2 regions of the Arthrobacter sp. BC5 genome follow, and region 1 is predicted to be linked to the other one. Evidence: riboswitches for the same ligand, from Rfam matches in the RefSeq annotation. Region 1 holds a riboswitch; the other holds the start of a gene.
The links. Region 1 has a riboswitch for S-adenosylmethionine ahead of AC1MFI_RS09670 (AmiS/UreI family transporter). Riboswitches for the same ligand answer to the same signal wherever they lie in the genome.

Region 1 (15,788 bases):
TGGTCCGAGATGGACAGGTTGCGGTGGATCACGCCGAGGCCGCCCTGGCGTGCCATGGCGACGGCCATGCGGGATTCCGTCACCGTGTCCATCGCGGAGGAGAGCAGCGGGGTCTTCACGGTGATGCGCTTGGAGATGCGCGAGGACGTATCCGCCTCGGAGGGGATGACGTCGGTGTGCCCTGGCAGCAGGAGGACGTCGTCGTACGTCAGGCCGATGAATCCGAAGGGGTCGTGGGTCTCGTTCTGGCCGGACTGCTCGCTCACTGCTGCGCCTCTTTCGGTGTCACCGGGTGGGGGTTGGGGCCTTCGGCGGTGTGCGCCGGCGGGCCCTGTCAGTCTAGAACTATTCGCGGTAGCCCCCTATTCCGGTGGCGACCCACTGACCGCGCGGGAGCGCAGACCGGCCGTCCACCGTCCGGCTCATGGCCCTGCGAGACGTGCGGCCCGGGCCGATCCGCCGGGACGCCGCCGAACCACGTATCCTAGAAGGAGTATCTCCCCGGGAACGCCGGGGACCACCTGAACGGCAACGCCGGGATCGCCGGCCTCGACGACGTACGTCTGACGGCCTCGTCCCCGCCTCCCCGCACCGACTGAGAGAAACCTAATCTGTGAATAAAAGACCTGCCGCACTGAAAGCACCACGGGAACTGGCCAAGGGAGCCATGCGCATCGTCGCTCTCGGAGGCATCGGTGAGATCGGCAGAAACATGACCGTCTTCGAGTTCGACGGCAAGCTGCTGATCGTCGATTGCGGTGTCCTGTTCCCCGAGGAGCACCAGCCGGGCGTCAACGTCATCCTTCCCGACTTCTCCTACATCCGGGACCGCCTCGACGACGTCGTCGCCGTCGTGCTGACGCACGGCCACGAGGACCACATCGGCGCCGTCCCGTACCTCCTGAAGGAGCGCGCCGACATCCCCCTGGTCGGCTCGCGGCTCACGCTCGCCTTCATCGAGGCGAAGCTCAAGGAACACCGCATCACGCCGAAGACCGTCCAGGTCAAGGAAGGCGACCGCCGCACCATGGGCGGGTTCGACCTCGAGTTCGTCGCGGTGAACCACTCCATCCCGGACTCCCTTGCCGTCGCCATCCGCACCGCGGCCGGCATGGTGCTGCACACGGGCGACTTCAAGATGGACCAGTTCCCCCTGGACCGCCGCATCACGGACCTCGGCGCCTTCGCGCGCCTCGGCGCCGAGGGCGTGGACCTGTTCCTCACGGACTCCACGAACGCCGACGTCCCCGGTTTCACGACATCCGAGAAGGACCTCGGCCCGGCGATCGACGCGGTGTTCCGCACGGCGCCGCGCAGGATCATCGTCTCGAGCTTCGCGAGTCACATCCACCGCATCCAGCAGATCATCGACACGGCGCACCGCCACAACCGCAAGGTGGCGTTCGTGGGCCGCTCGATGGTGCGGAACATGACCATCGCCGCGGACCTCAAGTACCTGAACATCCCGCAGGGACTGCTCGTGGACTTCAAGAAGCTCGAGCGCAGCGACGACCACAAGGTGGTCCTGATCTGCACCGGTTCGCAGGGTGAGCCCATGGCCGCCCTCTCGCGCATGGCCAACAACGACCACGCCATCCGCATCACGGAGGGTGACACCGTACTGCTGGCCAGCTCGCTCATCCCGGGCAACGAGAACGCCATCTACGGCATCATCAACGCCCTCACCGAGATCGGCGCCAACGTGGTCCACAAGGGCAACGCGAAGGTGCACGTCTCCGGCCACGCCAGCGCCGGCGAGCTCGCGTACTGCTACAACATCGTCAAGCCCCGCAACGTCATGCCGGTGCACGGCGAGTGGCGCCACCTGCGCGCCAACTCGGAGATCGCCGTCGCCACCGGCGTCGATCCCCGGAACGTCGTCATCGCACAGGACGGCGTCACCGTCGACCTCGTGCGCGGCCGCGCCACGCTCTCGGGCAAGGTGGAGGCAGGGCTCGTCTTCGTCGACGGCGACAGCGTCGGCGGCATCACGGAGGAGGACCTCGTGGAGCGCCGCCGCCTGGCGGAGGAGGGCGTCGTCACGGTCCTCGCGATCATCGACCCCGACAACGGTGACATCGCCGAGGCCCCCGAGTTCTTCACGAAGGGCTTCTCCTGCTCGGACGAGGACCTCGACAAGGCCGGTGCCGCCGTCGAGAAGGCACTCCGCGACTCCGCGTCGAACCGCCAGGGCGGCCGGCGCCAGGATCCGGAGGACATCATCGAGCGGGCCACGGCCAACTGGATGCGCCGGTACTACAACCGCCAGCCGGTCGTCACGGCCATCGTCGTCGACGCGTAGGTCCGCCCCTCACCCAGCACCACCCGGAGCCCCGGTACTCGCCAGAGTGTCGGGGCTCCGTCGTCCGGTGGCGCAGTGGAGTGCGGGCCGTACGAACGATCCCACCGGAACGGGCCCCTGAACGGAATGGTTCCCGCGGTGGCCTAGCTCATCGGCCGGGAACGCAGCAGCACCCCGGCTCCGAGGAACCGGGGTGCTGCTGCGTGCTGGAACCGAGCGGGCCGGAGCCCTGTCGTCCTAGTGCGAGTGGCCGTGGCCCTCGTCGTCGGACTCCTCGGGCTTCTCGACCACGAGGGTCTCCGTGGTGAGCACCAGCGCCGCGATGGAGGCCGCGTTGCGCAGGGCGGAGCGCGTCACCTTCACGGGGTCGATGATTCCGGCGTCCACGAGGTTCTCGTACTCGCCGGTCGCGGCGTTGAAGCCGTGGCCGTCCTCGAGGTCGGTGACCTTCGCGACGACGACGTAGCCCTCGTGGCCCGCGTTCTCGGCGATCCAGCGCAGCGGCTGGGCGAGGGCGCGACGGACGAGGCCGACGGCGGTGGCCGCGTCGCCCTCGAGTGCCAGGACCTCGGGATCGGTGTCCAGGGCCTTGCCCGCGTGGACCAGTGCGGAACCGCCACCGGCCACGATGCCCTCTTCGAGTGCGGCACGCGTCGAGGACACGGCGTCCTCGATGCGGTGCTTCTTCTCCTTGAGCTCGACCTCGGTGGCCGCGCCGACCTTGATCACGCCGATACCGCCGGCGAGCTTCGCGAGGCGCTCCTGGAGCTTCTCGCGGTCCCAGTCGGAGTCGGTGCGCTCGACCTCGGCGCGGATCTGCGCCACACGGTCGGCGACGTCGGACTCGCTGCCGGTGCCGTCGACGATGGTGGTGGCGTCCTTGGTGACGGTGATCCGGCGTGCGGATCCCAGCACCTCGAGGCCCACCTGGTCCAGCTTCAGGCCGAGGTCCGGGGAGACGACCTGCGCACCCGTGAGGGTCGCGATGTCCTGCATCATGGCCTTGCGGCGGTCGCCGAAGCCGGGAGCCTTGACGGCGACGACGTTGAGGGTCCCACGGATCTTGTTGACCACGAGCGTGGAGAGCGCCTCGCCCTCGATGTCCTCGGCGATGATGAACAGCGGCTTGCCCGCCTGGAGGGCCTTCTCGAGCAGCGGCAGGAATTCCTGCAGCGAGGAGATCTTGCCGGAGTTGATGAGGATGAGCGCGTCCTCGAGGACGGCTTCCTGGCGCTCGGCGTCGGTCACGAAGTACGGCGAGAGGTAGCCCTTGTCGAACTGCATGCCCTCGGTGAGGACGAGTTCGGTCTGCGTGGAGGAGGACTCCTCGATGGTGATCACACCATCCTTGCCGACCTTGTCGAACGCCTCGGCGAGGAGGTCGCCGACCTCGGTGCTCTGTGCGGAGATGGAGGCGACGTTGGCGGTCTGCTGGCCGACCACCTCGCGGGCGTTCTCGAGCAGGCGCTTGGCGACGGCCTCGACCGACACCTCGATGCCGTGCTTGAGCTGTCCGGGAGCGGCGCCGGCGGCCACGTTGCGGAGGCCTTCCTTGACCAGGGCCTGCGCCAGGACGGTGGCGGTGGTGGTTCCGTCACCGGCGACGTCGTTGGTCTTGGTGGCGACTTCCTTGGCCAGCTGGGCGCCGAGGTTCTCGTACGGGTCGTCGAGTTCGATCTCACGGGCGATCGTGACGCCGTCGTTCGTGATGGTGGGCGCACCCCACTTCTTGTCGAGCACGACGTTGCGTCCGCGGGGGCCCAGCGTCACCTTGACGGTGTTCGCGAGCTTGTCCACGCCGGCCTCGAGGGCACGGCGGGCGGCGTCGTTGAATTCCAACTGCTTTGCCATTTGTTGGTTCCTTTCAGGCTTGTGCAGCGAGAAAAACCCCGGCCACTGCGGGCCGGGGCTCTTCCAATCGGGGTACTACTTGACGACGACTGCGAGGACGTCGCGGGCGGAGAGGACCAGGTACTCCTGGCCACCGTGCTTGACCTCGGTTCCGCCGTACTTCGAGTAGATGACGATGTCGCCCTCGGCGACGTCGACGGGAACGCGGTTGCCGTTGTCGTCGACGCGACCCGGTCCAACTGCTACGACTTCGCCCTCCTGGGGCTTCTCCTTGGCCGTGTCCGGGATGACGAGGCCGGAAGCAGTGGTCTGCTCGGCTTCGAGGGGGCGGACAACAATACGATCTTCAAGAGGCTTAATAGAGACCGACACTCGGGCTCTCCTTTGCGTTCGATACCAATGGAATGTAGGCCGTCGGGCTGGGCGTGAACCGTCGTCGCGGTGCCGGCGAACGCTTCCCTCGGGATTAGCACCCACGAGGAGTGAGTGCCAACTCCGACTGTATGCAACGGCTAGCACTCGGTCAAGGCGAGTGCCAGTCATGGCGACTTCCGGGACGCCGGGTGACGCACACCACGTCGAATACATCATGCTTCGGTTGCGTAATTCCCGAGCTTCCCTCTAGATTCGAGGAGGTAAGGCACTCCTTACTTCTTCGGCGGTCGGCGAGCCCGGCCCTTCCTCCACGGAGTTCATCCCATGGCACACGTGCGCCTCGCCGTCCTTTCCGCAGCCGCTGCGGCCACCCTCGCCCTGTCGGCCTGCGGCGGTTCCTCCGAGGCCGCCGATGAGCCGGCAGCGGCGTCGAGCGTCTCGGTCGAGCACGTGCAGGGCACCACCGACGTCCCCGTGGACCCCGAGACCGTCTTCACCTTCGACCTCGGCGCCCTGGACACGCTGGACGCCCTCGGCGTCGACGTCGACGGCGTACCGCAGGGCACCCTGCCCGATCAGCTCTCTGCGTACGAGGGCGGGGACATCACGAACATCGGGTCCATGAAGGAACCCGACTTCGAGGCGATCGCCGCCGCGGCCCCCGACCTGATCATCATCTCGGGTCGCGTCGCCGACTCCTACGACGAGCTCTCCGACATCGCACCGACGATCGACCTCAGCGTGGATGCCGCCGATCCGATCGCGAGCTTCACGAAGCACACCGAATCCCTCGGCCGGATCTTCGGCGCGGAGGACGAGGTCGCCGACCGCCTCGCCGCCCTCGACACCGGGATCGCGGAGACGAAGGAAGCCGCGGCATCCGCGGGCAACGGCCTGATCCTGCTGACCAGCGCGGGCGAGGTCACGGCGTACGGCGCCGGATCGCGTTTCGGCCTGATCCACGACGTGCTCGGCGTCGAGCCGGCTGCCGAGGTGAAGACCGAAGGCACGCACGGCGAGGCGGTCTCCTTCGAGTACATCGCCGAGATCAACCCGGCCCACCTGTTCGTGATCGATCGCGACGCCGCCGTCGGTGAAGCCGGTGCAGCCGGATCCGCCGTCCTGGACAACGAGCTCGTCAACGGCACGGATGCCGCCAGGAACGGCGCCATCACCTACCTCGACTCCGCGAGCTGGTACCTCATCGGGTACGGCCTGAACAACCTCGACGCCATGGTGTCGGCCGTCAACGAGGCCGTCGCGGCCTGATCCGCCCCGCCGTTCCTGCGGCAGGCGCCCCATGGCAGCACTCTCCGTCCGGCCCGAGAAGCCGGTACAGCAGCACGGTTCCACCCGGTCGCCCGCCCTCTGGCCGGCCGGTGGAGCCGTGCTGCTCCTTGCCCTCGTCAGCCTCTTCGTCGGCGTCTCCGAGGTGTCTCCCGCCGACCTGCTGGCCGGCGACGCGGCCGCGTGGCAGACCTTCCTGGTCAGCCGGGTCCCGCGCACCCTCGCTGTCATCCTGGCGGGCGTCGCGCTCGGGATCGCGGGTTTCATCCTGCAGCTCATGGCCCGCAACCGGTTCGTGGAGCCCTCCACCGTCGGCACCGCGGAGTCCGCCACCGCGGGAATCCTCGTGGCGACCCTGCTCCTGCCCGGCGCCCCCATCGTGGCGAAGATGCTGATCGCGGCCCTGTTCGCCATGGCCGGCACGGCGCTCTTCCTGTCCGTCCTGCGGCGGATACCGCTGCGCAACACGCTGATCGTCCCTCTGGTCGGCATCATGCTCGGCGGGGTCATCGCGGCTGTGACCACGTTCTTCGCCTACCGGTTCGACCTGCTCCAGACGCTCAACACCTGGATGATCGGGGACTTCTCCGGCCTCATCCGCGGCCGCTACGAGCTGCTGTGGATCGTCGCGGTGCTCGCCCTCCTGGGCTACGTGTGCGCGGACCGCTTCACGGTGGCCGGCATGGGCGAGGAGTTCACCACCAATCTCGGCCTGAACTACCGGCGCACCATGAACCTCGGGCTGGTGCTCGTGAGCCTCATCAGCGCCGTCGTCGTGGTGGTGGTCGGTGCCATCCCGTTCCTCGGGCTGATCGTCCCCAACCTCGTGTCCCTGCTCATCGGCGACAACGTGCGCCGGGCGGTGCCCTGGATCGCCGTCTTCGGGGCGGGCTTCGTCCTGGCGTGCGACATCCTCGGACGCGTCATCCGCTTCCCCTACGAGGTGCCGGTCGGCGTGATCGTCTCGGTCGTCGGCAGTGCCCTGTTCATCACGCTGCTCGTTCGGAGGAACGCCGGTGCGCGCTAGGACCACTTCCCTGCCGACCGCCGTCGTGCAGTCCGGTCGGAAGCCCGTGAAGGCGCTTCCGCCGGCCGTCTGGCTGGTGGTTCTCGGCATCACCGCGGCAGCGCTGATCACCGCGTTCCTGCTCGTCGGCCTCGAGGGCAACCTCGCCTACATCCTGCCCCGCCGGCTCAACCGCGTCGGGGCGATGGTGCTGGTCGCTGTCGCCGTCGGCGTGTCCACGGTGCTCTTCCAGACCGTCACGGGCAATCGGATCCTGACGCCGTCGATCATGGGGTTGGATGCCCTCTACATCCTCATCCAGACCGTCCTGGCGTTCGCCCTCGGGGCCTCGACGCTCCTGACGCTCGGAGCGCCCGTCCGCTTCGCCGTCGAGGTGACGCTGATGGTCGCCTTCTCGTGGCTGCTCTACCGGTGGCTCTTCACGGGCGGGGGCCGCAGCCTGCACCTCCTGCTGCTGGTCGGCATCGTGTTCGGCGTCTTCTTCCGGGGCGCCTCGTCCCTGCTGCAGCGGCTGATGGATCCGAGCGAGTACATCATCCTGCAGGACCTGTTCTTCGCGAGCTTCAACCGCGTGGACCCGATGCTCCTGCTGATCTCCGCGGTCGCCGTCGCAGGACTGTGCGTGCCCGCGTGGCGCCTTCGCCACCGCCTCGATGTCCTCGCCCTCGGCAGGGACACCGCCGTGGGTCTCGGTGTCGACCACCGGCGCACGGTGACACTCGTCCTCGTCATCTGCTCGGTCCTCGTCGCCGTCTCCACCGCCCTGGTGGGCCCGGCCACGTTCTTCGGCCTGCTCGTCTCGGCCCTGACGTACCAGCTGTGCAGCTCCTTCCGGCACGCCGTCGTGCTGCCCATCGCCGTCCTGCTCGGCGTGATCGCCCTCGTGGGCGGGCAGCTCGTCCTCGAGCAGGTCTTCGAGTTCGACACCGCGCTGAGCATCGTGATCGAATTCACCGGCGGCATCGTCTTCCTCGCACTCCTCCTGAAAGGCCGCGTCCGGTGATCACCATCGACCATGCCACCAAGCGCTACGGCACCGCCACGGTGGTCGACGACGTCACGTGCACCATCCCGAGCGGCGGTGTCACCTCGATCATCGGACCCAACGGCGCGGGCAAGTCCACGCTGCTGTCCATGATGAGCAGGCTCCTCCCCCTCGACGCCGGGAGCGTGGAGGTGGCCGGGCTGGACGTCAGCACGGCGGGGCCCGCCCTCGCGCGCACCCTGTCCATCCTGCGTCAGGAGAACCAGCTCACGGTCAGGCTCTCCGTTCGCGACCTCGTGGGCTTCGGCCGCTTCCCGCACAACAACGGCCGCCCCACCGTGGTGGACCGCGAGCACATCGAGCGCGCCCTCGAGTATCTCGACCTCACCGACCTGGCGGACCGGTTCGTCGACGAGCTCTCGGGCGGGCAGCGCCAGCGGGCCTTCATCGCCATGGTGCTGGCGCAGGACACGGACTACATCCTGCTCGACGAGCCGCTCAACAACCTCGACATGAAGCACTCGGTGGACATGATGCGCCTGCTCCGCCGGCTCGTGGACGAGCTCGGGAAGACCGTGGTGCTGGTCATCCACGACATCAACTTCGCGTCCTGCTACTCCGACACGATCGTGGCGATGCGCGACGGCGCCCTCATCCACCAGGGCACGCCCGAGGAGATCATGACGCCGGCTGTGCTCCGCGACGTGTACGACATCGACATCCAGGTGGAGCAGATCCGGGGCAACAGGATCGGTGTCTACTTCGCCTAGGCTGGCTGCATGGCTTCGGATAACATCGCGGACATCCTGACCCCCGAGGGCTGGGAGCTGCTGAACTCGCTCGGCCCCTACACCGAAGCCGACAGCATGCGCCTCACGGAGCAGCTGCGGAAGGCCGGCCACCCTCCCGAGGTCGTCGCCGCCGCCCTCACGCAATCTCGCCTCCGGGCCAGGGGATCCGCCAAGTTCGGGCCCTTCGCCGAGCACATGGTGTTCACGGCGGCGGGACTGGAGCAGGCCACCCGCCTGTCCGTCGCGGCGCGCCACGCGCAGCGCTTCGTGGATGCAGGCCTCGTGAGGATCGCGGATCTGGGCTGCGGCCTCGGCGCCGACAGCATGGCCCTGGCCACCCTCGAGCGCGAGGTCACCGCCGTCGAGCTCGACGAGGCGACCGCCGCCGCCGCGACCATGAACCTGCTGCCCTTCCCCAACGCCCGGGTGGTCAACGCCGATGCCTCCTTCGTGGACACCACGGAGTACGACGGCATCTGGCTCGACCCGGCACGCAGGACGACGACGACGTCCGGCACATCCCGCCTCTTCGATCCCGAGGCGTTCTCCCCTCCCCTGTCCTTCGTCCAGGAACTCGCGGACAGCGGCAAGCCCGTGGGCGTGAAGATGGGCCCCGGGATGCCGCACGGGTCCATCCCGTCGACGTGCGAGGCGCAGTGGGTCTCCGTGGACGGCGACGTCACCGAGGTGGCCCTCTGGTTCAACGCCCTCCGCCGGGAGGGCGTGCGCCGGGCGGCCCTCGTCATCGGCGCGCAGGGTTCGGCGGAGATGGTGTCGGACGCGGAATTCGGGGAGGGACCCACCGCCGCCGCCGGTGAACCGGGCGGCTACCTCTACGAGCCCGACGGCGCCGTCATCCGCGCCGAACTCGTGGCAGACCTCGCCGTGCAGCTCGGCGGGCACCTGGTGGACCCGATGATCGCGTACATCTGCGCGCCGTCGTTCACGGACACGCCGTTCGCCCGGGCATACCGGGTGCTCGAGGTGCGCCCCTACAACGTCAAGGCGCTCAAGGCCTGGGTCCGCTCCGAGGGAATCGGCGTCCTCGACATCAAGAAGCGCGGCACCTCCGTGACGCCGGAAGAGGTCAGGAAGCAGCTGCTGACCGGTTCGGGCAAGGGACGGAGGAAGGCAACACTCGTGCTGACGCGCATCGGGGACGAGCGCGTGGCGATCGTCGTCGAACCCGTCACGCTGCCGTAGCGGGAGCCACACTTCCCGCCGGGCCGCAACCCGACCGTCATCGCCCCGCGGCGGTGTCCGCGTTCCTAGACTCGGGAGAGGCAGGCATCAGGACGAGCGAAGGGCAGAGCACATGGCGGACGGCACCACGGAATCGGCAGGATCGACGGACATGCGGCACGGGGTGCTGTTCGACGTGGACGGCACGCTCGTCGATTCCAACTACCAGCACACCATCGCGTGGTGGCAGTCCTTTCGCCGGTTCGGGCACGACGTCCCCATGGCGGAGATCCACCGGGCCATCGGGATGGGCGGGGACAAGCTCGTGGCACACCTCCTCGGCGAGGACCGTGACGCCGAGCAGGACGCCGAGCTCGATTCGACGCACGGCGCGATCTTCTCGGGCTACTGGCCCGGCCTGCGTTCCTTCGAGGGCGCCGGCGAGCTCGTGCGCCGCTGCGCCGACGACGGCCTGACGGTGGTCCTCGCCTCCTCCGCCTCCCAGCAGGAACTCGCAGTGCTCCGCGGTATCATCGACGCCGACGAAGCGATCAGCGCGGCGACCAGCTCCTCCGACGCCGGGAACAGCAAGCCCTCCCCCGACATCCTCGGGGCGGCGCTCGACGCCGGCGGCCTCGAGGCGGCGAACGCCGTGTTCGTCGGCGACTCGGTCTGGGATGTTCTCGCCGCGTCCGAACTGAGGATCCCGACCATCGGCCTGGCCTCGGGGGGCACGAGCGAGGCGGAGTTGCGCGACGCCGGGGCCGTCGAGGTCTACAAGGACATCCGCGCACTGCTCGACGCGTTCGACGACGGCGCTCTCCACCGGCTCGCCACGTCCTCCTCCGGGTCCTGAGCCGGGTCCTGAGCCGGGTCCTGAGCCGGGTCGCCGTACCGCCCGGTGGGGCGTGCACGCCTGCCCGCTTGCGCACCCTCCGACCGGGCCGTCGCGGCGCTAGTCCTCGCTGCTGAGGAGACGCCGTCGGGCGCTCAGCAGCTCGATCTCCGGCCTCGCCGCGACGAATCGCTCCACGCGGTCCAGCACATCCACCACGTGCTGCCGATCGCCTCCGACCAGCCCCGCGCCGACGACGGCCCGGCGGTGCAGGTCCTGGTGCCCCACTTCGGCGACGGACAACTCGAACGTCCGGCGGAGGTCCGATACCAGCGGGCGCACCACGGACCGCTTGCCCTTCAGCGAGTGCACGTCTCCGAGCAGGATGTCGAACTCGACGAACCCGATCCACATGGCAGTCCTCCTTGTCGAACGCCGTCTTGTCGAACTCCGTCCGGGCTAGGCCGAATCCCGCCAGACGACGGCGGTCTCGAGCACCTGCACCGGGCTCGGCAGTCCCCTGATCTGCGCCAGGACGAGCTCGGCCGCCGTACTACCCAGGAGGTCCGCGGGCTGCCTGACCGTGGAGAGCTGCGGCCGTGTCCGGAGGGCCCAGCTGCTGTCGTCGAAGCCGACGATCCCGACGTCGTCGGGCACCTTGCGGCCGGATTCCTGCAGCGCGGTCATGGCTCCGGCCGCGACGGCGTCCGACGCGGCGAAGACGCCGTCGATCTCGGGGCAGCGGTGCAGCAGTTCCTGCATGCCCTCGAGCCCGGCAGCATAGGTGTACAGCGGGTACTCGACCACCAATGAGGCGTCGAAGCGCTCGCCCAGCGCTTCGCGGAAGCCGGTGAAGCGGTCGTGCCCCGAATCGCGGTCCATCGCGCTGGCGATCATGCCGATCCGCCGTCGTCCGGTCTCCACGAGACGCTGGGTGATGGCACGTGCGGCAGCGGCGTTGTCGATGGCGACGTAGGGCAGGTCCGGCGTCCCCGGCGGGTGTCCCACGAAGGCTGCGGGGACGCCGATGTCCCGCACGGCGGAAGCGATCGGGTCGGAGGCCCGTGCGGAGACGATCACCGCTCCGTCCACGAGCCCGCCGCGGAGGTAGTCGGCCACCCGTCGGCTGTCGCGGTCCGAGTCGATGATGAGGGAGACGAGCTGGTAGTCGGCCTTCGAGAGGACCGCATTGGCGCCGAGGAGGATGGACCCGATGTTCGGGTCCTCGAACAGCAGCGAGTGGGGTTCGTGGATGATCAGGGCGATGGCCCGGGACTCCTGGGTGACCAGGTTCCGGGCGGCCGAATTGCGCACGTAGCCGACACGGGCGATGGCTTCCTCGACGGCGGTCTTCGCCTCGTCGGACACGTACCTCTCACCGTTGACGACCCGCGATACCGTGCCGCGCGAGAGGCCGGCGGCCGTCGCCACGTCATTGATGGTCGCCCGGCGGTTCCGGGTGCGGATCGAGGGCATATCTGTACTGTAGCGGAGCCTCCCCGCGCCGGCCGGGCGGAAAAAGCGTAGGGTGGGGGGTAGTTGTCTAGAAGAAGGCGGCTGTCTTCGGTTCTTCTCTTCGTTACCCTGGCTCGTCCGCCGGGTACCCAAAAGCAGAGCACCATCCCCGAGAGGGAGCGTGCACCATGAACAACCAGGAAGCCCTTCTTCCACAGCCCCGGCCGGCCGGATTCCCGTCCCGCCCGCACGACCTACCCGAGCACACTCCCGCGGCGTCCTGACGCCTCCGCCCTCCCCTGCCATCCCCGCAGGCTGACGCGGATCAAGCGCAGCGTGCACTGCCTGCCGATCGCGCCGAGCCGGACATCCCCCTGCCGGCCGGTCCTTCGACGGCACCGCTCCCGACACCGCTCCCGACACTGCAAAGGAACACACACCATGACGCAGCACCTCGAGAATTTCCTCCACGACTGCACCACCGTCACCGGCGACGGCTCGTATGCAACCCTCGACGAGGTGGGAGGCCTGTACGTGTACTGGTGCTCCCTCCGGGCTGAAGACGCCCTGGACACCGATGTCCTGCTCGAGGCCCTCCAGTCCCGCGGAGTGGAACCGGTACAGCACGACGGCGTAGATTACGTCGAAGGGCTCGTCCTGACGGGCCCGACCATGGCCGAGTTCATCCTGTCCTGCGACTTCGCCGGAGCCTGGGGCCGCCCCGAGTTGGATCCCGTGGCGGTCAGGGACGTCGCTTCGGTGTCGTGATACCCCGAGGAGGTGCCGTGGGCAGGAAACCCACAGGATCCCGCAGCACCCCCGCGCTCGCCGCCCTCTCGGCAGCCGGAATCCCGTTCACCGCCCGGCCCTACCAGCACCAGGACGGCGTCTCGAGCTATGGGCTGGAGGCCGCCGCCGCGCTGGGAGTGGCACCCGCGCGGGTCTTCAAGACGCTCATGACCAGCGTCGACGGTTCGCTCGTGGCCGCCGTCGTCCCGGTCAGCGGAACCCTGGACCTGAAGGCCCTGGCGGCCGCGCTCGGCGGAAGGAAGGCGACGATGGCCGATCCCGCCGTCGCCCAGCGGAAGACCGGGTACGTCCTGGGCGGCATCTCCCCGATCGGGCAGCGCCGGCCCTCCCCCGTGGTTCTCGACGCGACCGCCCTCGACCACCCCACGGTCTTCGTGTCCGGAGGCCTGCGAGGGCTGGACATCGAGCTGGCGCCCGGTGACCTGATCACCGCCACGAAGGCACTGACGGCTCCTATCGCCGCACCGTAGGGCAGTCGGGGCCAGCGGCTAGGGTGGGCGAGGTGGACATCATCGCCGGGCAGATCCCGCCCCTTGCGGAAGCGCTCGCCCTGTACGAATCGGTCGGGTGGACCGCCTACACCCGCGATCCCGACAGGCTACGGCGCAGCCTTGCCGGATCACACCTCGTTCTTGTCGCGCGGGACGAGGACGGCAGCCTCCTCGGCCTCGCACGCACCGTCTCGGACGGAGAGTCCATCTGCTACGTCCAGGACATCCTCGTGCACCCCGGGGCGCAGCGCCGTGGGGTCGGCCGTGCCCTGATGCACGAGGTCCGTTCGCGCTACGGCCACTGCATGTTCGTGGCACTCAGTACCGACGCGGACGGTTCCGAGGACGGGGCGCGGTCGCACCCGTTCTATCGTTCGCTGGGCTTCCAGGCCCACCCCGACCTCGGACTGGCGGCCTTCGGCTACCGGCCGTGACCTGACCTCCGCGTCGCCCGCTGCCGGGTCCGACAACGGAAGGTCGTTGGGCGTCACCGGGCGTCACTGGGCGTTATCCGCCGTCGCATCCCTGTCCCCGGCCCCCTGGACCACCTAGTGTGGGCACCACAGATCAAGAGTCCCGACGCGAAGCCCTGGCTCGTCGGGCGGCAACCCCCTCCGTGGTGGGGTGCCCCAGGTGAGGATCAGGCCCCGTACGGACCGCTTCGGGGCAAGCACGGCGCGTACCTGCGGGTCCGCGTCCCGTCGATGGGACACCCATGTCGTACATCTGCCTCCTGCTCTCCGGTGCAGCCCTCCTGATCAACGGCCTCACTCTCCTGGGCCGGGTGACGCCACGCGATTCCGGTTTCTTCAACCTCGCCATCGGCACACTGCAACTGGTCGTCGCGCTGCTCATCGCGTCGGCCGGTGGGCCCGGCACCGCCGGTTCGGCCGGCGGGATCGTCCTCTTCGGACTCACCTACCTGTACGTGGGCCTGAGCTCGGTGGCCGGCCTCGGATCCGCCGGCGTCGGCTGGTTCTGCGGGTTCGTCGCCGTGCTGGCCCTCGTCTTCGCCGGCACGTCGGCCGGCAGCGATCCCCTCAGTTCGGTGCTGTGGCTCAGCTGGGCGGTGCTCTGGGCGCTCTTCTTCCTGTTGCTCGCCCGCGGCGCAGCCCGTCTCACCCGGATCACGGGCTGGAGCGCGATCCTCGTGGGGACGGCCAGCACGGTGATCCCGGCGGTCCTCGGCCTGAACGGTGCCTGGCCGAGCGGTGGGTCCTCGGTCATCGCGGCCGCCGCGGCGCTGGGGGTCCTGTTCGTCGCGGCCGCAGCGATCAGTACGCGTCCCGCACCCGCCGTCGTACCCCGCGTCCCGGTCTCCGCCTGATACTCCACCGTTCCGCCCACCTGCGCCCTCCACCTGTCCTCTCCGTCCCCATCCGTCGCCATCCCTCCCGGAAAGGTCCATCATGACCACCCTGACGCACACTCCTCCTACCGCCGACGCGGACTACGAACTCCTGGCCGCCCGCTTCCGTCCCCTCTTCGCGAGGATCGCCGAGGGCGCCTCCCGCCGGGAACGCGACCACGAGCTGCCCCGACCGGAGATCCGGTCACTCATCGAGGCCGGCTTCGGCGCCCTCAGGGTGCCGGTGGCCGACGGCGGCTTCGGAGCATCCCTGCCCCAGCTGTTCCGGCTGCTCACCGAGCTCGCAGCTGCGGACTCCAACATCCCGCAGGCCCTGCGCGCACACTTCGCCTTCGTGGAGGACCGCCTCGTCTCGACCGGACGGCAGCGCGAGACGTGGCTCAAGCGCTTCGTGGACGGCGAGACGGTCGGCAACTCGTGGACGGAGGTGGGCGGTGTGACGATCGGCGACGTCATCACGAAGGTCAGCCCGGACCCGGACAGGAACGACGGCGGCTTCCGCATCACCGGCACCAAGTACTACTCGACCGGCAGCATCTTCGCGGACTGGATCGACACCTTCGCCCAGCGCACCGACAACGGGGTGAAGGTGATCGCCGTGGTCAGCACCCACCAGCCCGGCGTCACGCACGCGGACGACTGGGACGGCTTCGGCCAGCAGACAACCGGCTCAGGGACGTCGACCTTCGACGGGGCAGGGGTGGACGCCGAGAACGTGATCGACTTCGACACGCGGTTCAAGTACCAGACGGCGTTCTACCAGGCGGTGCTGCTCGCCGTGCTCGCCGGCACCATCACGGCCGCGGAACGGGACGTCGCTCAGGAGGTACGGAACCGCACGCGCATCTTCAGCCACGGCAATGCGTCGTCGTTCGCGGCCGACCCGCAGATCCTGCAGGTCATCGGCGAGGTGTCCGCGGCAGCGTACGCGGCCGACGCGACGGTAGAGCGGGCTGCGAGGGCCCTGCAGCATGCGTACGAGGGCGCTTTCCTCGACGACGAGGTCGAGGACGAGCGGCGCAACGACG
Region 2 (15,788 bases), 1.6 Mb from region 1:
GCGAGGCCTCGGCCGATCCCGACGGCTTCACCAAGAAGGCCCAGGCCTCCATGGCCCTGCACGTCGAGGCGATGGTCGGCTTCCTGGACGCCGGCGCGGAGGTCTTCGACTACGGCAACTCGATCCGCGACGAGGCGCGCAAAGGCGGCTACGGGCGTGCCTTCGACTTCCCGGGATTCGTGCCCGCCTACATCCGCCCCCTGTTCTGCGAAGGGCTCGGCCCGTTCCGCTGGGTCGCGCTCTCCGGGGACCCCGCGGACATCGCCGTCACGGACGCCGCCCTCAAGGACCTGTTCCCGGACGACGGGCACCTGCACCGCTGGCTCGACGCCGCCGCCGAGCACGTCGAGTTCGAGGGCCTGCCGGCCCGCATCTGCTGGCTCGGCTACGGGGACCGCGCGAAGGCCGGCCTGCTCTTCAACCGGCTGGTCGCCGAGGGCAAGGTCTCGGCACCGATCGTCATCGGGCGCGACCACCTCGACTCCGGGTCCGTCGCCTCGCCCTACCGCGAGACCGAAGCCATGGCGGACGGCTCGGACGCCGTCGCGGACTGGCCCCTCCTGAACGCCCTGCTCACCACGTCTTCGGGCGCCACCTGGGTGTCCATCCACCACGGCGGCGGCGTCGGGATCGGCCGGTCCCTCCACGCCGGGCAGGTCTCGGTCGCGGACGGGACGGACCTCGCCGCCCGGAAGCTCGAGCGCCTCCTGACGAACGACCCCGGCATGGGCGTCATCCGCCACGTCGACGCCGGGTACGAGCGCGCCCGCGAGGTCGCCGCCGAGCGCGGCGTGCGCATCCCCATGCAATCCTGAAGGCCCCGCAACGCCACCGAAAGGCATCGACGTGCAGACCGTCTCCTCCGTCCTCGAGTCCATCAGCGACGTCGGCCGCGATCCGGCCCGCGGCGGGTACTCCCGCGGCGTCTACACGGGTGCCGAGCTCTCCCTGCGGGAGTGGTTCTCCACCGAGGCCGCAACCCGCGGGCTGTCGGTGGAGACCGACCGCAACGGCATCCTCTGGGCCTGGTGGGATGCGACGGGCAGCCGCGACGGCGCCCTCGTCACCGGCAGCCACCTCGACTCGGTGCCCGGGGGCGGGGCATTCGACGGTCCGCTCGGCGTGGCCTCGGCGCTCGTCGCCGTCGACCTCCTGCGCGAGCGCGGGATGCAGCCGAACCGCTCGCTCGCCGTCGCGGTCTTCCCCGAGGAGGAGGGCTCGCGGTTCGGCGTCTCCTGTCTCGGGTCCCGCCTGCTCACCGGGACGCTCGATCCCGACTCCGTGCGGTCCCTGAAGGACACCGACGGCACCACGTTCGCCGAGGCGGCCCTGGCAGCCGGCATCGATCCGACGCACCTGGGCCGGGACGAGGACGCCATCCGGCACATCGGCGACTTCGTCGAGCTCCACGTCGAGCAGGGGCGCGGGCTGATCGACCTCGACGCCGCCGTCGCCATCGGCTCCACCATGCTCGGCCACGGCCGCTGGCGCCTGTCCATCACCGGCCAGGGCAACCACGCCGGAACCACCCTCATGGCCGACCGCGCCGACCCGATGATCGCCGCGGCCCAGGTGGTGCTCGCCGCGCGGAAGATCGCCGCGGAGCAGGACGGCGCGCGCGCCACGGTCGGCAGGCTGCAGCCCGTGCCGGGCGGGACGAACGTGATCGCCTCGCGCATCGACCTCTGGCTCGACGTCCGCCACGAGGAGGATGCCGTCACGGCGTCGCTCATCGAGAGGATCCACGGCCAGGCCCAGAAGATCTGCGCGTTCGAGGGCTGCCGCGCCACGCTGACCGAGGAATCCCGCAGCTCCACGGTGCACTTCGACGGCGCTCTGCAGCGCACGCTGGGCAACGCGCTCGGGCGCTCCTTCCCGGGCACGCCGACGCTGCCCACCGGGGCGGGGCACGACGCCGGCATCCTGGGCGCCATCGCGCCGACGGCCATGCTGTTCGTCCGCAACCCCACCGGTATCAGCCACTCACCCGAGGAGTTCGTGGAGCGCGAGGACGCCGATGCCGGGGCCACGGCCCTCGCCGACGTCCTCGAAGACCTGCTGTGACCGGGGACGCCGTCCGGCCCGGCCTCGCACCGGGCCCGGACGCGGCGCGGCCCGACGCCGTCGGTGCCGTCTGGTGCGAGCACGCCTGGCTCGGAGCCGGCGGCGTGGCGGACGCGGTCCGGGTGGAGGTCGACGGCGCGGGGACGGTCGTCGGCGTCCTGCCCGGCGTCCCCGCGCAGGACGGCGACATCGTCCTGTCCGGTGTGGCCTTCCCCGGCGCCGCCAATGCGCATTCGCATGCCTTCCACCGCGCCCTGCGGGGCCGCACCCATGACCGCGGCGGGACGTTCTGGACCTGGCGGGAGACCATGTACCGCGCGGCCGGAGCACTGACCCCGGCGCTCTACGAGGAACTCGCCACCGCCGTCTACGCCGAGATGGTCGCGGTGGGCTGGACGAGCGTCGCGGAATTCCACTACGTCCACCACCAGCCCGACGGCACGCCCTACGGGCACGGGGACTCCGGCCCGCACGCCATGGAGCTCGCCCTCGCGCGCGCTGCCGTCCGCGCCGGCATCCGGCTGACCCTGCTCGACACCTGCTACCTCGCCGGGGGTTTCGGCACGCCCCTCGAGGAGGGGCAGCGCCGGTTCTCCGACGGCACGGCCGCCCGATGGCTCGACCGGCTCGCGTCCCTCCGTGCAACGGTCTCCTCGCTGTACCCCGCGCAGCGGGTGTCCGTCGGCGCCGCCATCCACTCCGTGCGGGCCGTCCCCGAGGAGCAGCTGGCCGTCATCGCGCAGCACCTGCCGCCGGATGTACCCCTGCACGTGCACCTCTCCGAGCAGCCGGCTGAGAACGAGGACTGCCTCCGCGCCACGGGCCGCACCCCGACCGCCCTGCTCGAGTCCTACGGGCTCGTCGGGCACCGGCTGTCCGCGGTCCACGCGACCCACGCCACCGGGCGGGACATCGCCGTCCTCGCAGATGCCGGGGCCGTCGTCGTCCTCTGTCCCACCACCGAGGCGGACCTCGCGGACGGCTTGGGCCCGGCCGGCGCCTTCCGAGCGGCGGGAGCGAGGCTCGCCCTCGGCACCGACCAGCACGCCGTCGTGGACCCGTGGCTGGAGATGCGGGCACTGGAGCACGGAGAGCGCCTGCGCACCGGGCGGCGGGGCCACTTCGATCCCGAGGACCTGCACGGCATCGCCGCGCTCGGCGGAGCGGCTGCCCAGGGACGCCGCGGAGCGGGCTTTCGTCCCGGTCGGGCCGCCGATTTCATGGCGGTCGACCCGCACAGTGCGCGCACCGCCGGATCCTCCCGGGAACAGCTCGCCTACACCGCCACGGGCCAGGACGTCACGGGTGTCGTCGTCGGTGGCGTCCTCGTGGCGCGCGACGGTGTCCACGCCACGCTCGGCGAACCGGCCGGCCTGCTGGTGGCGGCCATCGCCCGGCTGGACGACGCGGCGGATGCGGCGACCGGGCCCCGCCGGGCGAGCGGGACGCACGGCCGGGAGCGCCACTGATGTCCGTCCTGATCACGAATATCGGCGAGCTGCTCACCCAGGACGCCGACGGCGCGGTCCTGCGGAACGCCGGCGTGGTGTTCGAGGGTGAGCGCATCAGCTGGATCGGCCCGTCGGCGCAGGCTCCGGCCGCCGACGAGAGCCATGACGCCGGGGGCCGCGCCGGACTGCCGGGCTGGGTCGACAGCCACACCCACCTCGTGTTCGCCGGCGACCGGACGGCCGAGTTCGAGGCCCGCATGGCGGGGGAGTCCTACGCCGCGGGCGGCATCGCCGTGACCGTGGAGGCGACGCGCGCCGCGGGGGACTACGACCTCACGCGGCTCCTGCTGGCCCGGGTCGCCGAGGCCGCCGCGGGTGGTACCACCTACCTGGAGACGAAGACGGGCTACGGGCTCGACGTCGAGCAGGAGGCCCGCAGCGCGCGCATCGCGGCGGGCGTCGCCGACGAGGTCACCTTCCTCGGCGCGCACCTCGTACCGCACGGGGAGGACGCGGACGAGTACACCGACCTCGTCTGCGGCCCGATGCTCGACGCCGTCCTGCCCTACGTGCGCTGGGCCGACGTCTTCTGCGAGGCGGGGGCCTTCACCGCCGAGCAGTCCCGCCGGGTGCTCTCCGCGTGCGCCGACGCGGGCCTCGGACTGCGTGTGCACGGCAACCAGCTGGGGCAGGGCGACGGCGTGGCGCTCGCCGTCGAGTTCGGCGCCGCCAGCGTGGACCACGTCAACCACCTGTCCGACGCCGACGTCGACGCGCTCGCCGGCACCTGGGCGGGCGCGCCCTCCGTTCCCGGTACCGTTGCCACCTGCCTGCCCGCCTGTGATCTCTCGACGCGGCAGCCGTTCCCGCCCGCGCGGAGGCTGCTCGACGCCGGGGCGCAGCTCGCGATTGCCAGCAACTGCAATCCGGGGACGTCGTACACGAGTTCCATGGGCTTCTGCGTCGCCACCGCCGTCCTGCAGATGGGGCTGACCGTCCACGAGGCCGTCCGTGCGGCGACCTACGGGGGTGCGCTTGCGCTGCGGCGGCACACGGGCGACGACGTGGACGGACGCCGGGCCGTCGGCTCGCTCGCCGTCGGCCACCGGGCGGACCTGCAGCTGCTGAACGCGCCATCGGCCACGCACCTCGCCTACCGTCCCGGCATGCCGCTCGTCCACGCCGTCTGGAGGGCCGGCACCCGGGTGCGGTAGGCAGGCCGGACCGCGCGGTGGCTGGGAATCACGGGGCACCGCTGGGAGGATAGCGCCATGCCTGCCGAGTCCGCCTCCGCCTCCGCCTCCTCTGCGTCCGCTCCCGTCCTCGCGGACGCCCCCGCACCGAAGCGCCGCATCACCGCGGAGCTGCTGATCGTCTTCGGGCTGTCGCTCGGACAGTCCGCCGTGTACTCCACCGTGAACCTGGCGGAGAAGCTCTCGCGCGGCCCGCTCGCGGGCCAGACCACCACCCTGAATCCGGTGCTCGACGAGCGCCAGTACTTCGACCTCGCATATCAGCTCCTGGACATCCTCTTCGCGCTGGTGCCGGTGGCCCTCGTGCTGTTCCTGCTCAGCGGGCACGGCGCCTCCGCGTTCCGCCGCCTCGGTTTCACCTTCGAGAAGCCGCTGCGTACCGTCGGGTTCGGCGTCGGCCTGGCCGCGGTCATCGGCGTCGGCACCCTCGGGGTCTACGCCGGCGGCCGCGCCCTGGGCATCACCACGGCGCTGGTGCCCGCCGCGCTCGACGCCTACTGGTGGACCATCCCGGTCCTCGTGCTCTCGGCCGTCCGGCACGCGGTCCTCGAGGAGGTGATCGTGGTGGGATACCTGTTCCTCCGCCTGCGTGAGCTCGGCTGGTCGACGCCCGCGATCCTCCTCACGAGTTCGCTGGTCAGGGGCAGCTACCACCTCTACCAGGGCTTCGGCCCGTTCATCGGCAACGTGCTGATGGGGCTGCTCTTCGCCTGGTTCTACACGCGTACCCGCAGGGTCATGCCGCTCGTGGTCGCGCATGCGCTCATCGACATCACGGGATTCGTGGGATTCGCCCTGATCGGACCGGCCATCGGCATCGGCGGATGACGTGCCGGAGCAAGCCTCGCCGTCGCTGATTTGCGCACGACAATCATGACTAAATTATCGGAGAACCGCGGTGTTACCGTGATCCCATTCAGCGGGACGGCGGCTCCGACCGGGGGCCCCACCGGACCCTTCAGGAGGAATCATGAGTGTCGTCACCAGTGTCTCCGAGTGCAGCGTCCACAACTGCTCGTTCAACCGCGACGGCTGTACCGCCGTGGCCATCACGGTGTCGGGGAGCGAGGAGCACGCGTCCTGTGCCACCTTCATCGACACCTCCGTCAGTGGGGGGCTGCCCAAGATGCTGGCCCACGTCGGTGCCTGCCAGCGCTCGGAATGCAGCTACAACCACGACCTGCTGTGCGGTGCTCCGGCCGTCAAGGTGGGACCGGGCGCCGACGCAGCGGACTGCCTCACCTACACCCACGCCTGACCACCACGGCCAGTACGAGGAATGGACCGGACGATCGTCCGGTCCATTCGTCGTCCAGTGCCGACGAGGGCTAGATCTCGACGCGGCCGTTCTCGGTCTCGAACGTCACGGACATGATGCCCGGGGTGCCGTTCGGGGCGATCCACTGCACCTGCACGCCGTCGAGCGTCTCCTCGACGGCGGTGCCCAGCCACTCGGTCACCCGCTCCGAGGAACCGGCGATGGTCAGGCAATCCAGCTTGACGGCGGCCGGGCGTGCCTTCGAGGGGTGGAGGGACTCGGTGCCGTCATCCCAGCGCAGCAGGTAGGGGACCTGCGGATCCGCGATGAGCCCCTTGATGCCGATCTGCTGCCACGTCAGTTCCTGGCCGTCCGGGAACTTGCGGTTCCCCGGCACGGCGCTGCGGCCGAGGCGCTCCTCGAACGGTGCGAGATCGTCCACGGCCACGCACCAGCCCATCCAGCCGCCGCCCGCCTCGGAGCGCGCACGCACGGCCTGCCCGAACGGGGCCTTGTCCGACGCCGGGTGGTTCAGGACCTCCACGACCTCGAGGTACTGGCCGTTGACCAGCGGGAAGATCATGTTGCGGGTGCCGAAGCGCGGGTGCACACCACCTTTCACCGGCTCCACACCGAGCTTTGCGGCGATCCGGTCGGCCGTGGCGGAAAGTCCATCGGGTTCGCAGGCATATGAGACATGGTCCAGGCGCATGCCGATATTTTGGCACTAAGTGATCTGCGTCTCGACTTAGGCTCGCCTTACCGCCGCTCCCGGCCGTCGCGGGTGCATCGGAGGGAGCCGGTCCTGCTTCACGGAGGGTCATACGGGTTGCCGGATCCGCCGTGATGGGATTTCATGAAGGCAGGTCATGAGTGCCAGCACGAAGCCCCGGCTTGCTGGCCGGCAACCCTCCAACCGCGGTGGGGTGCCCCGGGTGAGGACCAGGTTCGGCGCTACTTCGGCGCCGTGCAAGCGCGGGCTCCTGCAGGGCCCGGTCTCCTGGAGCGGCGTGCACCGGCCGGAGCATCGGACCTCGGCGGAGCCCCTTGAACAGGGAGTACCATGTCCAACGATTGGTCCTTTGAGACACGCCAGATCCATGCCGGCCAGGTGCCGGATGCCGCCACGGGAGCGCGTGCGCTGCCCATCTACCAGACGTCGTCGTTCGTGTTCCCGAGCGCCGAGAGCGCCGCGAACCGGTTCTCGCTGACCGAACTCGCGCCCATCTACACCCGCATCGGGAATCCCACCCAGGAAGCGGTGGAGACGCGGATCGCGAGCCTGGAAGGCGGGGTCGGCGCGCTGCTGCTCGCCTCGGGCCAGGCGGCGGAGACCTTCGCCGTCCTCAACATCGCCGAGGCGGGGGACCACATCGTGGCGAGCCCCAGCCTCTACGGCGGCACGTACAACCTCTTCAAGCACACGCTGAAGAAGTTCGGCATCGAGACCACCTTCGTGCAGGACCCGGACGACCTCGAGCAGTGGCGGGATGCCGTTCGGCCCAACACCAAGCTCTTCTTCGGGGAGGTCGTCTCCAATCCCCGGCAGGACGTCCTCGACATCGAGGGCATCAGCGCCGTCGCCCACGAGCACGGGATCCCCCTGATCGTGGACAACACCCTGTCCACCCCGTATCTGATCCGGCCGATCGAGTGGGGCGCGGACATCGTGGTCCACTCGGCGACCAAGTACCTGGGCGGGCACGGCAACGCCATCGCCGGGGTCATCGTCGATTCGGGCAACTTCGACTTCGCACAGCACCCCGAACGGTTCCCGGGGTTCAACACGCCGGACGAGAGCTACCACGGGCTCGTCTACGCGCGGGACCTCGGCGTCGGCAGCGCGCTCGGCGCGAACCTCGCGTACATCCTGAAGGCGCGCGTCCAGCTCCTGCGCGATCTCGGCGCCTCCGTCTCCCCGTTCAACGCGTTCCTCATCGCGCAGGGACTGGAGACCCTCAGCCTGCGCGTCGAGCGCCACGTGCAGAACGCCCAGGCCGTCGCCGAGTGGCTCGAGGGTCACGACGACGTCGAGCGCGTCTCCTACGCGGGCCTCGCCTCGAGCCCCTGGTACGAGCGCGGGAGGAAGTACGGACGGAACGGCACGGGCGCGATCGTCAGCTTCGACATCGTCGGAGGGCTCGAGGCGGGCAAGCGCTTCGTGGACGGTCTCGAACTGCACTCCCACGTCGCGAACGTGGGAGACGTCCGCTCGCTCGTCATCCATCCGGCGTCCACCACGCACAGCCAGCTCGGGGCGGAAGCACAGCTCACCGCGGGAGTGCGCCCGGGCCTCGTCCGCCTGTCGGTGGGACTGGAGAACATCACCGACATCCTCGCCGACCTCGACGCGGGCTTCCGCGCCGCCAAAGGAGCCTAGCCCTTCGTGACCACCTACCCTCCTGCTCCGCTGTACCCCGGGATCGACGGCACGCGCCCTTCGGGGGACGGGCTCCTGCGCATCGCGTCGATCGGTCCGCTGGCCCTGGAGACCGGGGGCGGGCTGCCCGAGGTGCAGCTCGCCTTCGAGACCTGGGGCAGGCTGAACCGGGATGCCTCGAACGCCGTGCTCGTGCAGCACGCCCTGACGGGCAGCTCGCACGTGGCGCGCGGCGCCTCGGAGGAGGAGGGCTGGTGGGACTCGCTCGTGGGACCCGGCCGCACGGTGGACACCGACCGCTACTTCGTGGTGTCGATCAATATGCTGGGAGGCTGCTACGGCTCGACGGGGCCGGCGAGCCTCGCTCCCGACGGCACGCCCTGGGGATCGCGTTTCCCCTTCGTCACCATCCGCGATTCCGTGCGGGCCGAGGCCCTGCTCGCCGACCAGCTCGGCATCGGGCAGTGGCACTCGGTGCTCGGCGGGTCCATGGGAGGGGCGCGTGCCCTCGAATGGGCCCTGATGTATCCGCAGCGCGTCCAGCGCTGCGCCGTCATCGCCTGCACCGCCGCCAGCTCGGCCGAACAGATAGCGTTCGCCCAGGCGCAGCTGCAGGCGATCCGGCTCGATCCCGCCTACCGCGGCGGCGACTACTACGACGGCCCGCATCCGGATGCGGGCCTCGGCCTCGCCCGCCGCATCGCGCACATCACCTACCGATCGGAACGGGAGCTCGAAGCGCGCTTCGGCCGCGCGGAACAGGACGCCGAGCAGGCCTTCGGGTCCGCGCGGCCGGCCGAGCGCGGCCGCTACCAGGTCGAGAGCTACCTCGACCACCAGGCGGAGAAACTGGTGGACCGGTTCGACGCCAACAGCTACGCGATCCTGACCGAGGCGCTCATGAGCCACGACGCCGCACGGGACCGGGGGAGCCTGGACGACGCGCTCGGCGCCGCGACGTCTGACTTCTTCATCGCCGCCGTCGACACGGACCGGCTCTACTTCCCGGAGCAGTCCCTGCGGCTCGCGGACGGACTGCCCGGGGAGGTCCCCGTCCACATGATCTCCTCGCCCGTGGGGCACGACGCCTTCCTGACCCAGATCCACCAGCTCGACGGCCGGCTCCGCACCGCCTTCTACGCGCAGTAGCAGTCCACGGTTGGGTTTCCCCGGACGGGCACCTAGTCTTGGAGCTAAGCCTGCTTAGGAGTTCACGGCAGGCACGTCCGAGGCCGACGCCCCGGACTCATCGACGGACGTTGAAGAGGAGCTGTTCATGGAACTGAGCACCATTGGCTGGAACCAGGAAGCACGCGACAAGATCCTGCTCGACTCCGACCGCGCTCTCCAGGGCGCGGTCCGCGAGGCCGTGGAGACGATGGACGGGAAGTCCCGCGACGAGATCTACGAATTCCTCTTCCAGAAGCTGCAGCCGCAGTTCGTCGACTTCAAGCCCGGGCCCGATCTCAGCGCGTGCGCCGACGCCGTGGCCAACGGTGAGGTCTCGCTCGACAGCTGAACCAACGGCTGCGCTGGGCCCGCGAGAGTACAGGAACGACCGGCCGGGAGAGCTTCGGCCGGTCGTTCCTGTCGGTCCGGCCGCTTCCTGTCGTTCCGACGGGGAAACCGGCCGGACCGCCGGGCCGTCCGTATCAGTCCCCAGCGCCCGGGGGCATCCCCGGCCCGAAGATCGGCGACGGTTCGAGACGCTTTGCGGTCACGCCGTCGCCCGAGGACTGGTGCCGGAGGCGCCGCAGCACCCACGGGACGAAGTACTCGCGGGCCCACACGAGGTCCTCGGCGCGGGCCTTGCGCCAGGAGCGGGCCGGGAGGTCCTTCGGGAGGAGCGGCTCGAGGGTATGCCGGACGGCCAGGGTGTCGAGGACCATCGCGGCGATGGTGTGGTGTCCCAGCGGCGAGAAGTGCAGGCGGTCCGAGGACCACATCTGCGGGTTCCTGAGCTGCCGCAACGCCCACATGTCCGCGATGACCGCTTCGTGGCGTGCCGCGACGGTGCGCAGGTTCTCGTTGAAGATGGCGGTCTTCGACCGGATGCTGCCCAGCACGGTCTCCCGTACGTCCGGGCCGGTGAAGAGGACCACCGTGGCGCCCGAGGCCGCCAGGGTCGCGACGACGGCGTCGAGCTTCTCCGCGAGCAGATCCGGATCCCCGCCCGGGCGCAGGAGGTCGTTGCCGCCGGCCGAGAGGGTGACGAGGTCCGGCCGCAGGGCCAGGGCCGGTTCCACCTGCTGGTCGATGATCTGCTGCAGCAGGCGCCCCCTGACCGCGAGATTCGCGTAGGCGAAGCCTGCCTGCCCGCGGGACAGTTCCTCGGCCACCCTGTCCGCCCAGCCGCGGTTTCCGCCGACGCTCGCCGGGTTGGGGTCCCCGATCCCCTCGGTGAAGGAATCGCCCAGGGCCACATACCTCTGCCACGGGTGCGGCTCGGGGTTCAGGCTCGGATCGATCATCGGACCGTTCGGGATCGGGGCCGGGCCGCTCGAGGGCGTGGGCGTGGTCGGCAGGGAGGATCGGGCGTCGGCAGTGCTCACCCGACCATTCTCCCAACTCGGGCCTCCCGTGAGTCAACGCCCGGTGTCGTGCCAAGATAGGAACCATGACCGAACCTGCCCCTGGCGCAGCCGCGCCCTCCACGAGTTCCTGGGACCCCGTGGTCCTGTGGTCGAAGCCGGAGTCCGAGCGGGCAGGCACGCCCCTGCTCGTCCTGTTCCACGGCTACATGGCCAACGAGGAGGACCTCATGGGCCTCACCGACCACCTGCCCACGGAGTTCACCGTGGCGTCCGTGCGCGCTCCCCGCGCCGTGGGGCAGGGCTTCTCCTGGTTCCCGCTGTCCCGCGAGGACGACTACTCGGTGGAGCGGGTCGTCGAGAGCGTCGGCGCCGTGTCCGCGTGGCTGGACACCGTCCGGGAAGCACACTCGAGCGTCAGCATCCTCGGCTTCTCGCAGGGCATGGGGGTGGCGACGTCGCTGCTGAGGCACCGGCCCACCGACTTCGCCTGCGTCGTGGGGCTGTCCGGATTCGCCGTGCCCTCGGAAGGGCACCCCTTCTTCCGCGACGACGACGCCGCGGCCACGCCCGTCCCGTTCTTCTGGGGACGTGACCAGGAGGACCAGGTCATCACGCCCGAGATGATCGAGTTCACCCACGCCTGGCTGGTGAAGCACACGAAGCTCACCAAGATCCTCTACTCGAACATGTTCCACAGCATCAACCAGCGCGAACTCGCGCACGTGCGGGAGTTCCTGAGCATGACGGTCCTCGGCCGGCGCTGATCCGCGCAGGGTCCTCCGAACGGGCCGCCCGCTCCGCCTAGGAGCGCGTGATGCGGACGGTCTCGCCGTTGACGTGCACGGTGTCCCCGGCATGCAGCTGCCGGCCGCGGCGTTCCTCGATCTCGCCGTTGACCTGGACCAGGCCGTTGTCGATCAGGGCCTTGGCCTCCACTCCGTCCTCCGCGAGCGAGGCGAGCTTCAGGGCCTGCCCGAGCCTGATCATGTCGTCCCGGATGGGCAGTTCTGCGATGGATGCGTCGTCGGTCATGCGATCCATCATGCCGGATGCCCGCGCACTAGGCTGTACGGGTGTCTGATGCGCCCGCGCTGCCCCCTGCCCTCGGTTTCCCCCTCGCCCTCGCCGCCGGGCTCGCGATCCCCGTCCAGGGCAGGATCAACGGCGCCCTGGGGACGGTGCTCGACGACGGCATCGCGGCGGCCCTGATCAGCTTCGGCACGGGACTCGTCGTGATGATCGCCCTCACGCTCGTGCTGCCGAGCGCACGCGCCGGAGCGCTCCAGATCATCCCCTCCGTCCGCGAGCGCCGCTTCCCGCCCTACTATGTGGCGGCCGGTGCCATCGGTGCGTTCTTCGTGTTCTCCCAGTCGCTGACCATCGGCATCCTCGGCGTCGCGCTGTTCACGGTGGCGGCCGTCATGGGCCAGTCGCTCAGCGGGCTCCTGGTGGACCGCGCGGGCATCGGCCCGGGCGGGAAGCGCGCGGCCACGCCCATGCGCGTGATCGGTGTCGTCCTGACGGTCCTGTCCGTCGTCTGGGCCGTGTCACCGCGCTTCGGTGCCGCGGGCGAGGTATCGGGCTGGCTGGTGCCCGTGCTGCTCCCCGTCGCCGCCGGCGTGCTGATGAGCTTCCAGCAGGCGATGAACGGGACGGCGGCGCTGCACTACGGCACGCCGCTCGCGGCCACGCTCATGAACTTCATCGCGGGCACCGCAGTCCTGCTGACCGCCTGGCTCATCAAGATCGCCGTCGCGGGACCGGGCAATCCGCTGCCGTCGGAGTGGTGGTACTACCTCGGCGGTCCCATGGGGTGCGTCTTCATCGGGCTCGGTGCGCTGCTCGTGCGCAGCCTCGGGGTCCTGCTTACGGGGTTGTGCATGATCGGCGGGCAGCTCGTGGGCTCGCTCCTGCTCGACCTCGTGTTCCCTGCTCCCGGCACCATCATCGTGTTCGCGACGATCGCCGGGACGCTGCTGACGCTCGGCGCGATCATCCTCACCACCCTGCCCTGGCCCCGGCGCGCCCGGGCCCGATGAACCCAGGGCGTGCGCTGCGGGGGCCTGTCCGTCAGGAGCCGGCCCCCGCAGTGCGGCGTCCGGTCTAGCGGTCCGCGACCTCGTGGTCGTGGTCGTGCTCGGGGTGGAGTCCACCGCCGCTCTCGGTGCCGCCACCGAGGGGGTTGCCCTCGAAGCGGTCCTTCGGTCCCTTGCCCTTCACCGGGGCTCCGGCGCCGTTCACGTCGAACGTGCTCATGGCGTACGTCACCGTGAGGTGGGCGACGGCGTCGCTCAGCTGGTCGAGCGCCTCGAGGCTGAGGTTGTCGGTGTCGTCACAGGCCGCGTGGTAGCAGGCGTCGTACGGAGCGCCCGCGACGCCGCCGAAGAGAGCAGCCTGTTCGGGTGTCTTGATGCCTTCCGCGCCCGTGAACAGCCCGCCGGCCGGGATCCCTTCGGCGATGAAGGGTCCGTAGTCGCTGCGGCCGCTGAAGGCCGTCTCGCCGGATGCAAGGCCCTCCGACGCGAAGTAGTCGTGGAAGTCCTGCTCGATCTGCCCGGAACCCTCAGGGCCCGCCGCGGCGTCCGGACCGACCGGGAACGCCGAGTTGTCGCCGTCGTACACGAAGCGGCCGAAGTTCGGCGAGCCGATCATGTCGAAGTTGAGGTAGAGGCCCACCGAATCGAGCAGGCCCTTCTCGGCGAGGTCGGCGACGTAGTACTCCGAGCCGAGCAGGCCCTCCTCCTCCGCGCCCCACCACGCGAAGCGGACCTTGTTCGTGGTCCTGACCTTGCTCATGCCCTCGGCCACCGCGAGGATCCCCGCGCTGCCCGTCCCGTTGTCGTTGATGCCGGGGCCCGCCAGGACGCTGTCCAGATGCGCGCCGACCATGACGACGTTGTCGGGGTCTCCGGTGGCGGTCTCTGCGATGACGTTGTACGTCTCGCGGGTCTCCGAGATCGTGTCCACGGCGACCCTGCCGGTCACGTCGTCGCCGATCAGGCTGGTGCCCGCGGCGAAGCTCGCGCCCACGACGGGGATCCCCACGAGGCCCGGCGCCCCGAGCGTCCCGGCGACGGCGCCGGTGTTCAGTCCTACTCCGGTGTTGAAGACCACCACGGCGGTGGCGCCCGCAGCTTCGGCATTGGCCGCCTTGAGGGCGAAGGTGCACCCGCCGCGCTGCACCAGGGCGATGGATCCGGCCGTGAAGCCGGCGAAGTCCGCCGCCTCGCAGCCGCTGGTCCCGGCGGCGCTCGCCGTGCCGGTCGTGTCCACGGTCTCGATGGCTCCGGAGATGTCTCCGCCGGAGGAGTAGGTCATGGTGGCCACGTCGTCGGGGCCGTAGGTGACGGCGTCGGGCGTGGACTGCTCCAGCACGGCCGGATCGAGTTCGGCGAAGAACGGGAAGGTGAAGGGTTGCACGGTGGGCGTGTAGCCCGCCGCGGTGAGCTTGCCCACGATGTAGTCGACCGAGTCGGAGTAGCCCTCGGTGCCGGAGGCGCGGGTATCGCCGTTGGCTTCGGCGACGGCGTCCAGGGCGGTGAGGTGTCCCACCACCTTCTCCACGGTGACGGCGGTCCGGAGTTTCTGCGAGGAGTTGTTGGTGCTGGTGTCGTGCGTGGGAGCGGCTGTGGCCGCGAGACCGCTGCCGGCTACGAGAGCGAGACTGCCGGCGAGGGCCAGCGTCGAGCGACCGAGCCGGGCGCGCGGAGCAAGGGGGAGGGTCACGGAGTTCCTTCGGGTGCGAGCGCCCGGTCCATCCGGGCTGAAGTGACGTGGATCACACGTCGCAATGGGATCAACCTAGGAAGAGTTCGGGCGCGGCGTCAAGGTGTACGGAGTCCGTGCCCGGAACCGGCCTCGGCGCCCCGCACCGTCCCCCGGCGCCCGGGGCGGACCCGGTAGGCTTGCGGGTAGCTTCCGCGCCTGTCCACCCGGGCGGGACTGCCCGATGCACGCGACCCCCACCAGCGGACCGCACCCAGCGGCCTGCCCAGAACTGGAGAACCCACCATGGCAGCAGCCAAGTCAGCACTCGACCCCATCATCTCGCTCGCCAAGCGGCGCGGCTTCGTGTTCCAGTCGGGGGAGATCTACGGGGGTTCCCGTTCCGCCTGGGACTACGGGCCCCTAGGCGCGGAGTTCAAGGAGAACATCAAGCGGCAGTGGTGGCAGACCATGGTGCGCGGACGCGAGGACGTCGTCGGACTGGACTCCGCGGTCATCCTGCCCCGCCAGGTCTGGGAGGCTTCCGGGCACGTCGAGGTCTTCAGCGATCCGCTCGTCGAGTGCCTCTCCTGCCACAAGCGCTACCGAGCCGACCACCTCGAGGAGGAGTACGAGGAGAAGAAGGGCCGTGCGCCGGAGAACGGACTCAAGGACGTCACCTGCGCCAACTGCGGCACCAAGGGCCAGTGGACGGAGCCGCAGGAGTTCTCCGGACTGCTCAAGACCTTCCTGGGGCCCGTGGCCTCCGAGGAGGGCATGCACTACCTGCGGCCCGAGACCGCCCAGGGCATCTTCGTGAACTTCAACAACGTGCTGACCACCGCGCGCAAGAAGCCGCCCTTCGGTATCGGGCAGATCGGCAAGAGCTTCCGGAACGAGATCACCCCGGGCAACTTCATCTTCCGCACGCGCGAGTTCGAGCAGATGGAGATGGAGTTCTTCGTCGAGCCCGGGACGGACGAGGAATGGCACAGGTACTGGATCGACCAGCGTTTCTCCTGGTACACGGACCTCGGCATCAAGGCCGACAACCTGCGACTCTTCGAGCACCCGCTGGAGAAGCTGAGCCACTACTCCAAGGGCACCACCGACATCGAGTACCGCTTCGGTTTCTCCGGCTCC

Region 2: another riboswitch for S-adenosylmethionine. It lies ahead of AC1MFI_RS17335 (bifunctional o-acetylhomoserine/o-acetylserine sulfhydrylase); the one in region 1 lies ahead of AC1MFI_RS09670 (AmiS/UreI family transporter).

Annotation. Positions count from the first base shown of each region.
Region 1 covers NZ_CM155273.1:2,072,501-2,088,288, reverse strand. The annotation lists gene guaB (IMP dehydrogenase) at 1-266, opposite strand, end outside; gene AC1MFI_RS09740 (ribonuclease J) at 668-2,302, shown strand; gene groL (chaperonin GroEL) at 2,540-4,153, opposite strand; gene groES (co-chaperone GroES) at 4,229-4,525, opposite strand; gene AC1MFI_RS09725 (siderophore ABC transporter substrate-binding protein) at 4,853-5,797, shown strand; gene AC1MFI_RS09720 (ABC transporter permease) at 5,829-6,842, shown strand; gene AC1MFI_RS09715 (iron chelate uptake ABC transporter family permease subunit) at 6,832-7,845, shown strand; gene AC1MFI_RS09710 (iron ABC transporter ATP-binding protein) at 7,842-8,597, shown strand; gene AC1MFI_RS09705 (class I SAM-dependent methyltransferase) at 8,607-9,821, shown strand; gene AC1MFI_RS09700 (HAD family hydrolase) at 9,934-10,656, shown strand; gene AC1MFI_RS09695 (DUF503 domain-containing protein) at 10,756-11,049, opposite strand; gene AC1MFI_RS09690 (LacI family DNA-binding transcriptional regulator) at 11,095-12,111, opposite strand; gene AC1MFI_RS09685 (hypothetical protein) at 12,532-12,858, shown strand; gene ybaK (Cys-tRNA(Pro) deacylase) at 12,876-13,370, shown strand; gene AC1MFI_RS09675 (GNAT family N-acetyltransferase) at 13,403-13,825, shown strand; SAM riboswitch class IV at 13,957-14,070, shown strand; gene AC1MFI_RS09670 (AmiS/UreI family transporter) at 14,107-14,718, shown strand; gene AC1MFI_RS09665 (acyl-CoA dehydrogenase family protein) at 14,801-15,788, shown strand, end outside.
Region 2 covers NZ_CM155273.1:3,696,622-3,712,409, reverse strand. The annotation lists gene hutU (urocanate hydratase) at 1-815, shown strand, start outside; gene AC1MFI_RS17365 (allantoate amidohydrolase) at 847-2,064, shown strand; gene AC1MFI_RS17360 (formimidoylglutamate deiminase) at 2,061-3,533, shown strand; gene hutI (imidazolonepropionase) at 3,533-4,729, shown strand; gene AC1MFI_RS17350 (CPBP family intramembrane glutamic endopeptidase) at 4,787-5,596, shown strand; gene AC1MFI_RS17345 (DUF1540 domain-containing protein) at 5,739-6,026, shown strand; gene AC1MFI_RS17340 (VOC family protein) at 6,097-6,738, opposite strand; SAM riboswitch class IV at 6,892-7,008, shown strand; gene AC1MFI_RS17335 (bifunctional o-acetylhomoserine/o-acetylserine sulfhydrylase) at 7,090-8,406, shown strand; gene metX (homoserine O-acetyltransferase MetX) at 8,413-9,555, shown strand; gene AC1MFI_RS17325 (hypothetical protein) at 9,683-9,925, shown strand; gene AC1MFI_RS17320 (SGNH/GDSL hydrolase family protein) at 10,059-10,877, opposite strand; gene AC1MFI_RS17315 (alpha/beta hydrolase) at 11,024-11,704, shown strand; gene AC1MFI_RS17310 (RNA-binding S4 domain-containing protein) at 11,742-11,972, opposite strand; gene AC1MFI_RS17305 (DMT family transporter) at 12,014-12,979, shown strand; gene AC1MFI_RS17300 (M28 family peptidase) at 13,044-14,666, opposite strand; gene AC1MFI_RS17295 (glycine--tRNA ligase) at 14,952-15,788, shown strand, end outside.